DNA from 2 places in the Streptomyces sp. NPDC036813 genome. Region 2 is predicted to be linked to the other one. Evidence: riboswitches for the same ligand, from Rfam matches in the RefSeq annotation. Region 2 holds a riboswitch; the other holds the start of a gene.
What was found. A riboswitch is a leader RNA that binds a small molecule or an ion and turns the genes downstream of it on or off. The one in region 2 is predicted to bind ZMP and ZTP.

Region 1: linked by a shared signal. The riboswitch ahead of ACZ67Q_RS13190 (bifunctional 5,10-methylenetetrahydrofolate dehydrogenase/5,10-methenyltetrahydrofolate cyclohydrolase) and the one ahead of ACZ67Q_RS31860 (glycine hydroxymethyltransferase) in region 2 are both predicted to bind ZMP and ZTP.

The regions. Positions count from the first base shown of each region.
Region 1 is NZ_JBVJPV010000005.1:146,693-151,678, forward strand. It holds gene ACZ67Q_RS13165 (SDR family oxidoreductase) at 1-321, opposite strand, end outside; gene ACZ67Q_RS13170 (MBL fold metallo-hydrolase) at 430-1,062, opposite strand; gene ACZ67Q_RS13175 (S-(hydroxymethyl)mycothiol dehydrogenase) at 1,059-2,147, opposite strand; gene ACZ67Q_RS13180 (hypothetical protein) at 2,333-2,623, opposite strand; gene ACZ67Q_RS13185 (nuclear transport factor 2 family protein) at 2,800-3,165, shown strand; ZMP/ZTP riboswitch at 3,260-3,343, shown strand; gene ACZ67Q_RS13190 (bifunctional 5,10-methylenetetrahydrofolate dehydrogenase/5,10-methenyltetrahydrofolate cyclohydrolase) at 3,365-4,219, shown strand; partial or broken gene ACZ67Q_RS13195 (glycosyltransferase) at 4,309-4,986, shown strand, end outside.
Region 2 is NZ_JBVJPV010000018.1:80,849-85,834, reverse strand. It holds gene ACZ67Q_RS31875 (DMT family transporter) at 1-326, opposite strand, end outside; gene ACZ67Q_RS31870 (hypothetical protein) at 467-811, shown strand; gene ACZ67Q_RS31865 (glutathionylspermidine synthase family protein) at 827-2,011, shown strand; ZMP/ZTP riboswitch at 2,062-2,150, shown strand; gene ACZ67Q_RS31860 (glycine hydroxymethyltransferase) at 2,185-3,636, shown strand; gene ACZ67Q_RS31855 (hypothetical protein) at 3,651-3,968, opposite strand; gene ACZ67Q_RS31850 (VC0807 family protein) at 4,672-4,986, shown strand, end outside.

The DNA of each region.
Region 1 (4,986 bases), on a different contig from region 2:
CGTTTCGCCGCCCCAGATGTCGTTGACGAGGACGTCGAGACGGCCCTGCTCGTCGTCGACGCGGTCGACCACGGCACGCACCTGCGCGGGGTCAAGGTGGTCGGCGGGTACGGCGATGCCCTTGCCGCCCGCCTCGGTGACCAGGTCGGCGGTGTCCTCGATGGTCTCGGGGCGGTCGTACTCGGACCGCCGGGCGCGGGTGGTGCGACCGGTGACGTACACGGTGGCGCCGGCCGCGCCGAGCTCGACCGCGATCCCGCGGCCCGCGCCGCGTGTCGCCCCGGCGACGAGCGCCACCTTGCCGTCCAGCGGACGTGCCATGTCCGGCCTCCTCTTTCCCTGGGTGAGGTTCTGGTCCCGAGGGTGCCGTGGAAGCCGGACATCTCCTGTCAGGTTTTACGGCTCGTCACTCGCCCGGTCCGCCGCCGTTCAGTGCCCCCGGTCGATCCACTCCTGCAGATGGGGTGCCTCGGCGCCGATGGTGGTGGCGTCACCGTGCCCGGTGAGCACCTTCGTCTCCGGCGGCAGCTTCAGCAGACGGTCCCGCAGCGAGGTGATGATCGTCGGGAAGTGGGAGTAGGAGCGGCCGGTCGCGCCGGGGCCGCCCTGGAAGAGCGTGTCGCCGGTGAAGACGGCGCCGAGGCCCGGGTCGTAGAGGCAGACGGCGCCGGGCGCGTGCCCCGGGGTGTGCAGCACGGTCAGATCGGTGCCGGCTGCCTCGATGACCTGCCCGGCGACCAGGTGGGCGTCGGGGTCGCGGTCGGGATGGGTGAGCTTCCACAGCGGCAGGTCGTCGGGGTGCAGCCAGATCACGGCACCGGTGCGGTCGGCGAGTTCCGGCGCGGCGTTCACATGATCGTTGTGGGCGTGGGTGCACACGATCGCGGTGAGGCGCCGGTCGCCGACGGCCGCGGCGATGGCGTCGGCGTCGTGCGCGGCGTCGATGACGATCACCTCGTGGTCGTCGCCGACGATCCACACGTTGTTCTCGACGTCCCAGGTGCCGCCGTCGAGCGTGAACTGCCCTGAGGTGACGAGGCGTTCGATGCGGGCGGTCGTCACAGCGTCACCACCGAGCGCAGCACGTCGCCGTGGTGCATCCGCTCGAACGCCTTCTCCACCTCGTCCAGTTGGATCGTCTCGGTGACGAACTCGTCCAGCGGCAGCCGCCCTTGCAGATGCAGATCGATCAGCATCGGGAAGTCGCGGGAGGGCAGGCAGTCGCCGTACCAGCTCGACTTCAGCGCGCCGCCCCGGCCGAAGACGTCCAGCAGCGGCAGTTCGAGCTTCATCTCGGGCGTGGGCACCCCGACGAGCACGACGGTACCGGCGAGGTCACGAGCGTAGAACGCCTGGGTGTACGTCTCCGGGCGGCCTACGGCCTCGATGACGACGTCGGCGCCGAAACCGGCGGTCAGTTCGCGCACCGCCTCGACCGGGTCGGTGTCCTTGGAGTTGACGGTGTGGGTGGCGCCCAGGCTGCGGGCGGTGGACAGCTTGCGGTCGTCGATGTCGACGGCGATGATCCGGCCCGCGCCGGCCAGACGCGCTCCCGCGATCGCCGCACCGCCGACGCCGCCGCAGCCGATCACGGCGACCGAGTCGCCGCGGGTGACCCCGCCGGTGTTGATCGCCGCGCCGATGCCGGCCATCACCCCGCAGCCGAGCAGCCCGGCTACGGCCGGGGAGACGGCCGGGTCGACCTTGGTGCACTGGCCGGCCGCGACGAGCGTCTTCTCGGCGAACGCGCCGATGCCGAGCGCCGGGGAGAGCTCCCGGCCGGTCTCGGCGAGGGTCATCTTCTGCGTGGCGTTGTGCGTGTCGAAGCAGTACCAGGGCCGCCCCCGCAGACAGGCCCGGCACTGTCCGCACACCGCGCGCCAGTTGAGGATCACGAAGTCGCCGGGCGCGACGTCGGTGACGCCCTCCCCGACGGACTCGACCACACCGGCCGCCTCGTGCCCGAGCAGGAAGGGGAAGTCGTCGCTGATCCCGCCCTGCTTGTAGTGCAGGTCGGTGTGGCAGACACCGCATGCCTGGACGCGGACCACGGCCTCCCCGGGCCCGGGATCGGGCACGACGATCGTCTCGATGCGCACCGGCTCGTCCCTGCCCGGCGCGATCACGCCGCGTACTTCCTGCGCCATGCTGCTCCATCCTTCCCTCGACGGGGCATCCGTCCCGTTTCCGACCCTACGCGCGATCAAGCGCCGGGGGGCCGAGGACGGGAACATGCCGCGGGGTGAGGACGGCGGGCGTCATACGGCGGGCGAGGGGCCGCACATGCCGAGGGGCCGCCTCGGCGGGCGGCCCCTCGAAGATGTGCGTGGTCTCAGCCGACGGGGAGCAGGCCGGTGACCGGGGCGACCAGGTCGGTGATCTGGTGGAGCTCGTTCAGCTTGTTGAGGTCGTTCGCCTGGTTCAGCGAGGACAGCTGCTGGGAGACGCTGGGAACCTCGTCCTTGTGCTCGGCGGGGATGTCGCTGGTGGTGAGCGAGTCGAGCACGGCGATCGGGTTCAGCTGGTCGGAGCCCAGGACGCCGGCGTTGGCCGCGGGGGCGGTGATACCGGCGATCCCGGCGGCGAGTGCGGCGGCGGCGACGATACGACGAGTGGAGATCATGCCTTCAGCAACGGCGGCAGGGCCCCGATGGACACGGCCACGCGGGCCGGCTCACCCGTCAGGCGCAGTGAGCGGGCTGCGCTTGCCGAGCCCGGCGGGGCGGAGGAGCCTTTGGGGTAGGCCATGTGCGGCCCGTTCCCCTCGCTGTCGGGCCGCGGCCGGGCAAGGAGGTCACCATGGGCACCACGGCACACACCGGCTTCGACACGGAGACCCTGCGCAGAGGCATCGAGGACCGCACCGCCGAGGCGCTGCTGTCCCTGTACGCCGACGACGCGGAGATCCGTCTCGTGAACCGCAACGCTCAGCCCAGCAACCCGGCGGTGCTGCACGGCCGGGACGAGATCCGCGAGATGCTCGACGACGTCTACAGCCGTGACATGACGCACAAGCTGGAGCAGTGCGTGGTCCAGGGCGACCGCGCGGCGTACTGCGAGTCCTGCGAGTACCCGGACGGCACCCGGGTGCTGTCCGAGTCCATGATCACGCTGACCGACGGCAAGATCTCGGAACAGATCATCGTCGAGGCGTGGGACGAGTGACGGGACGAGGAAGGTCCAGGTCGGCCCACGGCTGACCTGGACCTTCCTCGTGCGGTACCGGGGGCCGGGACGGCGCGGGGGCTCGGTTACCCTGGTCGCGGGCCGTGACTGGCGCTGAGGTGGAGCACCACCGGGGAGCGGCCCCGTGGAGTCGATGCCGTGCGCCTGGGCGATGTCGTACCCGCTCAGGAGTTGCATCATGACCCAGGCCCGCCTCATGGACGGCACCGCGCTCGCCCGCCGCACCGTCGAGGAGACCGCCAAGCGCGCCGCCGACCTCACCGGGCGCACCGGGACGGCGCCCTGCCTCGCCACGGTGCTCGTCGGCGAGGACCCCGCCTCCGTCACCTATGTGCGGATGAAGCAGAACCGCTGCCGCAAGGCCGGCATCGACTCACGGCATGTGGCGCTGCCCGCGTCCGTCACGACCGAGGAACTGGTGGCGACGGTCCGGGCGCTGTCCGCCGACCCGTCCGTGCACGGCATCCTGCTCCAGCACCCGGTGGGGGACCACATCGACGAGCGCGCCGCCTTCGAGGCGATCGCGCCGGAGAAGGACGTCGACGGCGTCACCTTCGCGTCCTTCGCGACGATGAGCTTCGGCCTTCCCGGCTTCGTCTCGTGCACGCCGGGCGGGATCATGCGGCTGCTCGACGAGTACGGCGTCGACCCGTCGGGCAAGCGGGCGGTCGTCGTCGGCCGCAGCGCGATCCTCGGCAAGCCGGTCGGGATGCTGCTGCTCGCCCGCGACGCGACCGTCACCTACTGCCACTCGCGCACCGCGGACCTGTCGGCGGCCGTGCGGGAGGCGGACATCGTCGTCGCCGCCGTGGGCCGCCCCCGGCTGATCCGCGGGCAGGACCTCAAGCCGGGCGCGGTGGTGATCGACGCGGGCTACAACGAGGGCAACGTCGGTGACGTCGACTTCGACTCGGCGGTGGAGCGCGCCTCGCTGATCACCCCGGTGCCGGGCGGGGTCGGCCCGATGACCATCGCCACGCTGCTGGAGCAGACGGTGGACGCGGCGGCCCGGCAGCTCGGGGTGTCGGTGTGATCCCGTAGCGCCGAAGTGGCCGTTTCCCGCGGGTCGTTCTGTGGACCCGCGGGATCCTCGCCATACTGCGCTGGGTGCGTGTGGCGATCATGACGGCGGGGTCCCGGGGCGACGCGGCCCCTTCGCCGGTCTCGGGCACGCCCTGGCGTGGGCGGGGCACGAGGTCACCCCGGTCACCCACGAGCGGTTCGCGCCACTGCTGACGGGCTCGGGGGTGGCCGTTCACGCGCTGCCGGTGGATCCGCGCGCCGAGCTGGAGTCGGCCCGCGGGCGGGGCCTGCACCGCAGCGCGACCGGGCCGGGCAAGCTGGTGCGGGTGGTGGGGATGGCCCGGGCGCTGGCCGGCCGTACGACCGACGCGCTGCCGGCGGCCGCCGCGGACGCCGATGTACTCCTCCTCGGCGCCGCGCTCGCCCCGCTGGGGCACGCGCTCGCCGAGGGGCTGGGCCGGCCGAGCCTGGGCCTGCATCTGCAACCGCTCTCCACCACAAGGGAGTTCGCCCCGCCCCTGCTCACCACCGGCTCCTGGGGTGGCGCCGCGAACCGGGTCGCGGGTCTCGGGCTGAACCTCGCCGTGGAGCACGTCTTCGCGTCGGCCGTGCCGGCCGTCCGGGCCCGGCTCGGGCTGCCCGCGGTCCGACCGGCGGCGACGCTGCGCGCCCGGGAGCGGCAGCGCCGGCCGGTGCTGCACGGATTCAGTCCGCTGGTGGTGCCCCGGCAGCGGGACTGGCGGCCGGGCCTGGAGGTGACGGTCTACTGGTGGCCGT
Region 2 (4,986 bases):
AGGCCCGCGCACACGACCCCCACCGCGGCCCACTCCACCCCGCTCAGCCGCGTCCGCAGCAGCCGCGCCGCGGCCACCGCCGTCACCGCAAGCGACGCGGCGAGGGCCGCGCCGACCGCGTAGATCGGGACCGAGCGCAGCGCCGCGATCTGCAGCAGGAAGCCGACCCCGTCCAGACCGAGGCCCGCCAGGTACCGCCACTGCCGCACCGCCCGCAGCAGCAGTGCCGCGTCGCCGCGGCCCGGAGCGGCGGCCGCTCGCGCCGCGATCGCCTGCAACACCGTCGCCGTACCGAAGCAGACCGCCGCGCCGAGCGCGCACACCATTCCGAAGAGCATCAGGCGACTCTAAGGGAGCGGTCCGGGGCGGGGGCTCCTGCATGCCCCCTCTCACCGGTCTCTAGGCTGACAGCCGAGAACGAGACATCCTTTCGACGGAGAACCAACCGCAACCACGGGGGAAAGACATGGCCGACGCACGGCGGCAACTGCGCTCCGGCACGGTGGTCCTCGGCGGGATGGGGCTGCTCGCTGCTGCCCTCACCGCCTGCTCCTCGGACCCGGACAAGCGCTGCGTGGACCGCGACAGTTACAACGCCCTCAAGGGCTACAAGGTCGTCTCCGACAAGAACTGCAAGTCCGGCACGGGCACCTGGTACTACGGCGGCAAGAAGAAGAGCGGCTGGGTCGACGGCGGCTCCTTCACCAAGCCCCGCAAGGGCGGCGGCGGTTCGGGCGGCAGCGGCGGCAGCCACGGCGACGGCGTCGACCGCGGCGGCTTCGGTGGCGGCAAGGGCAGCGGCGGCGGCTGAGGGGGCCGAGGACACATGGAACGCCGTACCGTCGCACCCCGCCCCGGCTGGCAGCAGACCGTGGAGGCGCAGGGCCTGATCTACCCGCTCACCCGCTACCCCGACGACTCCCTGCGCCCCTACTGGGACGAGAGCGCCCACTACGTCTTCTCCCTCGACGAGGTGGAGGCGCTGGAGGAGACCGTCGAGGAACTGCACCGCATGTGTCTGGCCGCCGCCGGCCACATCGTCGGCGAAGGCCGCCTCGCCGACCTCGGCATCACCGACCCGCGCGTCGCCGCAGCGGTCACCGAGGCATGGCACCGCCGCGCCGAACTGCCTTCGCTCTACGGGCGGTTCGACCTGCGCTACGACGGCACCGGCCCCGCCAGACTGCTGGAGTACAACGCCGACACGCCCACCTCCCTGGTGGAGGCGGCGTCCCCGCAGTGGTTCTGGATGGAGGACCGCTTCCCCGGCGCCGACCAGTGGAACTCCCTCCATGAACGCCTGGTCGCCGCCTGGCGCAAGCAGGCGAAGCTGCTGCCCCCGGGCAGCCCCCTGTACTTCGCGCACTCCGCCGCCGACGAACTCGGCGAGGACCTGATGACGGTCGCCTACCTCAAGGAGACCGCCGAGCAGGCCGGTCTGGAGACCGACTGGATCTCGATGGAGGAGATCGGCTGGGACCCGCTGTCGGGCCGCTTCGTCGACAACCGGCTCCGCTTCATCCGCAGCATCTTCAAGCTCTACCCCTGGGAGTGGCTCACCACCGACCGCTTCGCCGACCATGTCCTCGGCACCCTCGACAACGGCGGCGGCACCGGCTCCACCCTGTGGATCGAGCCCGCGTGGAAGATGCTGCTGAGCAACAAGGCGCTGCTGGCGATCCTGTGGGAGCTGTACCCCGGTCACCCCAACCTCCTGCCCGCCTACCTCGACGGCCCCCGCGAACTGGCCGCCGGCCCCGGCTGGGTCGCCAAGCCGCTGCTCGGCCGCGAGGGCGACGGGGTGACGGTCCACGAGCCGGGCAGCGCACCCGAAGTCCGCGACGAACCCTGCTGCTACCAGCAGCTCGCCCCGCTGCCCGCGTTCGACGGCAACCACGTCGTCCTCGGCGCCTGGGTCGTCGAGGACGAGGCGGCCGGCCTCGGTATCCGCGAGTCCTCCGGCCTGATCACCGACGAGTACGCCCGCTTCCTGCCGCACGTGATCCTTTAGCCCGCATGGTGGACGGCCCCGCCCGGCCGTCCGACACGCCCGGTAGGCTGGCAGCGGGCCGTGACTGGCGCGCTGGGATGGGATGGACCATCGGGGAGCGGCCCCTGCGAAAGCTGTGCCGTGCGCCTGGGCCGAACCGTGAACGCCGTACCCACCACGTCCGGAGGTCCCCGATGGCCGAGAACGGTCCCCTCTCCACCGAGTCCACCGCCTACCGCGCGGCCCTCGACGTCATCCGCGCCGTCGAACCGCGGGTCGCCGACGCCATCCGTCAGGAGGTCGCCGACCAGCGCGAGATGCTCAAGCTGATCGCCTCGGAGAACTACGCCTCCCCGGCCACCCTGCTCGCGATGGGCAACTGGTTCAGCGACAAGTACGCCGAGGGCACCGTGGGCCGCCGCTTCTACGCCGGCTGCCGCAACGTCGACACCGTCGAGTCCCTCGCCGCCGAGCACGCCCGCGAACTCTTCGGCGCCCGGCACGCCTATGTCCAGCCGCACTCCGGCATCGACGCCAACCTCGTCGCGTTCTGGGCCGTCCTCGCCGACCGCGTCGAGGCGCCCTTCCTGCAGAAGACCGGCGTCCGGCAGATCAACGACCTCACCGACGCCGACTGGGCCGAGCTGCGCCAGGCCTTCGGCAACCAGCGCATGCTCGGCATGTCCCTGGACGCCGGCGGCCACCTCACCCACGGCTTCCGCCCCAACATCTCCGGAAAGATGTTCGACCAGCGGTCCTACGGCACCGACCCGGCCACCGGTCTCATCGACTACGAGGCCCTGCGCGCCCAGGCCCGCGAGTTCAAGCCGCTGATCATCGTCGCCGGCTACTCCGCGTACCCCCGTCTGGTGAACTTCCGGATCATGCGCGAGATCGCCGACGAGGTCGGTGCGACCCTCATGGTCGACATGGCGCACTTCGCGGGCCTCGTCGCCGGCAAGGTCCTCACCGGCGACTTCGACCCGGTCCCGCACGCCCAGATCGTCACGACCACCACGCACAAGTCCCTGCGCGGCCCGCGCGGCGGCATGGTCCTGTGCGACGACTCGCTCAAGGACCAGGTCGACCGCGGGTGCCCGATGGTCCTCGGCGGTCCCCTGCCGCACGTCATGGCCGCCAAGGCCGTCGCTCTCGCCGAGGCGCGGCAGCCCGCGTTCCAGGACTACGCCCAGCGGATCGTCGACAACTCCCGCGCGCTCGCCGAGGGCCTGATGCGCCGCGGTGCCACCCTGGTCACGGGCGGCACGGACAACCACCTCAACCTGATCGACGTCGCCGGCTCCTACGGTCTCACCGGCCGCCAGGCCGAGCAGGCCCTGCTCGACTCCGGCATCGTCACCAACCGCAACGCGATCCCGGCCGACCCGAACGGCGCCTGGTACACCTCCGGCATCCGCATCGGCACCCCGGCGCTCACCACCCGTGGCCTCGGCACCGCCGAGATGGACGAGGTCGCCGGTCTGATCGACCGCGTCCTGACGGCCGCCGAGCCCGGCACCACCAAGTCCGGCGCGCCCTCGAAGGCGGCCCACGTCCTGGACGCGAAGATCTCCGACGAGATCTCCCGTCGCGCCACCGACCTCGTGGCCGGCTTCCCGCTCTACCCGGAGATCGACCTGGGCTGACCCCCACCGGGGGCTCACCGGTCGATCAGCTCCTGACGAGGCTCGTCCCGCGGCGGCCCGGCACACTGCCGGGCCGCAGCGCGGCGTATCAGCAGCGTCCCGGCGACCCCGACGGCAAGCCCCGCGGCCGCCCACCCCGCGCCCTCGCGCGCATACCCCTCGCGACCGGCGGCCGGAGCGGCGCCGAGCCCGGGGAAGCCGGCGCCCGTCGGCCGGTCGTACACCGGGCGCGGCGCGCGGTGCCGGCGGATGTCGTGGTCCGGCAGGTCCGGCGCCGGATCGGTCCGCACCCACAGCGTGCCGTCCGGTGCCAGGAACCGGTCCGCACCCACGGCGAGCCGTCCGGTGCCAGGAACATGTGGTTTTGGCGCAGCATCGCCACGTCGCCGCCGGGCGCCCGCCGCGTCTGCGGCCGGCCCCCGACCCCGGTCGGCCCCCACAGCACCGTGAACCGCGCCGCCGGATACCGCCTCTGGGTCCACGCCTCGGGCATCCGCTCCGTACCGCCGTACGGCCGGCTCGAGCAGACCGCGCAGCCGGTCGGAGCCGGCCTCCCCGGCATGCCACGCCTCGGTGCGCCCGGCGCCGGCCGTGACGACCACGGCCACGTCGGGCTCCTCGGGCCCGGCACCGGCCCGCGCCACGGGATGCCCGACGGGATGCCCCATGGGAGCCGGCGGCGCCACGAGTGCGGTCCCCGGCGCCGGCAGCGTCACGAACAGCCCTGAAAGAGCCGCCAGTTGCCGCAACCCGCCCCGTCGCCGTCGCATCCCGCCCCCACCCGCTCATCCGCTCCCGGCCGCCCCGAGCCCCGTTCCCCCTCTGGTACACCGCCCGGCCCGCCGGTGTCCCCCTCTTGTCACAGGCGGAGGCTCCGCCACCTGTTGCGCAAGCGGATCGTGGTCGTGAATGATCAGGCCCGCTTCCGGCCCGGCGCAGCGCACCCAGCACCCGCCGTACCGCACTGACCCGCGGCACCGGGAGGCTTTCACCAGCGGCCGTCGGCCGCCTTCACACACACGCACCGGGGGAACGATGACCGCTCACGACGCCACGTCCGCACCAGCCGCTCCCACCGCGCCGGACACCCCGGCGGCAGCGGCAGGGGACCGCCCCGCGCCGCCCGCCCGGTCCCGGGGCGCCGCGCTGGGCGGCTGGGCCCTCACCATCGGGCTCAACGTGGCCGCCCCGATCCTCACCTACAACGCCCTGCGCGACCACGGCTGGAGCGAGTTCGCCGCGCTGCTCGCGAGCGGTGCCTGGCCGGTCCTCGACAGCGCCGTCCACCTCGCCTGGCGGCGCCGCCTCGACGAGTTCGCCCTGGTGACCCTGGTGTTCCTGGTGATCACA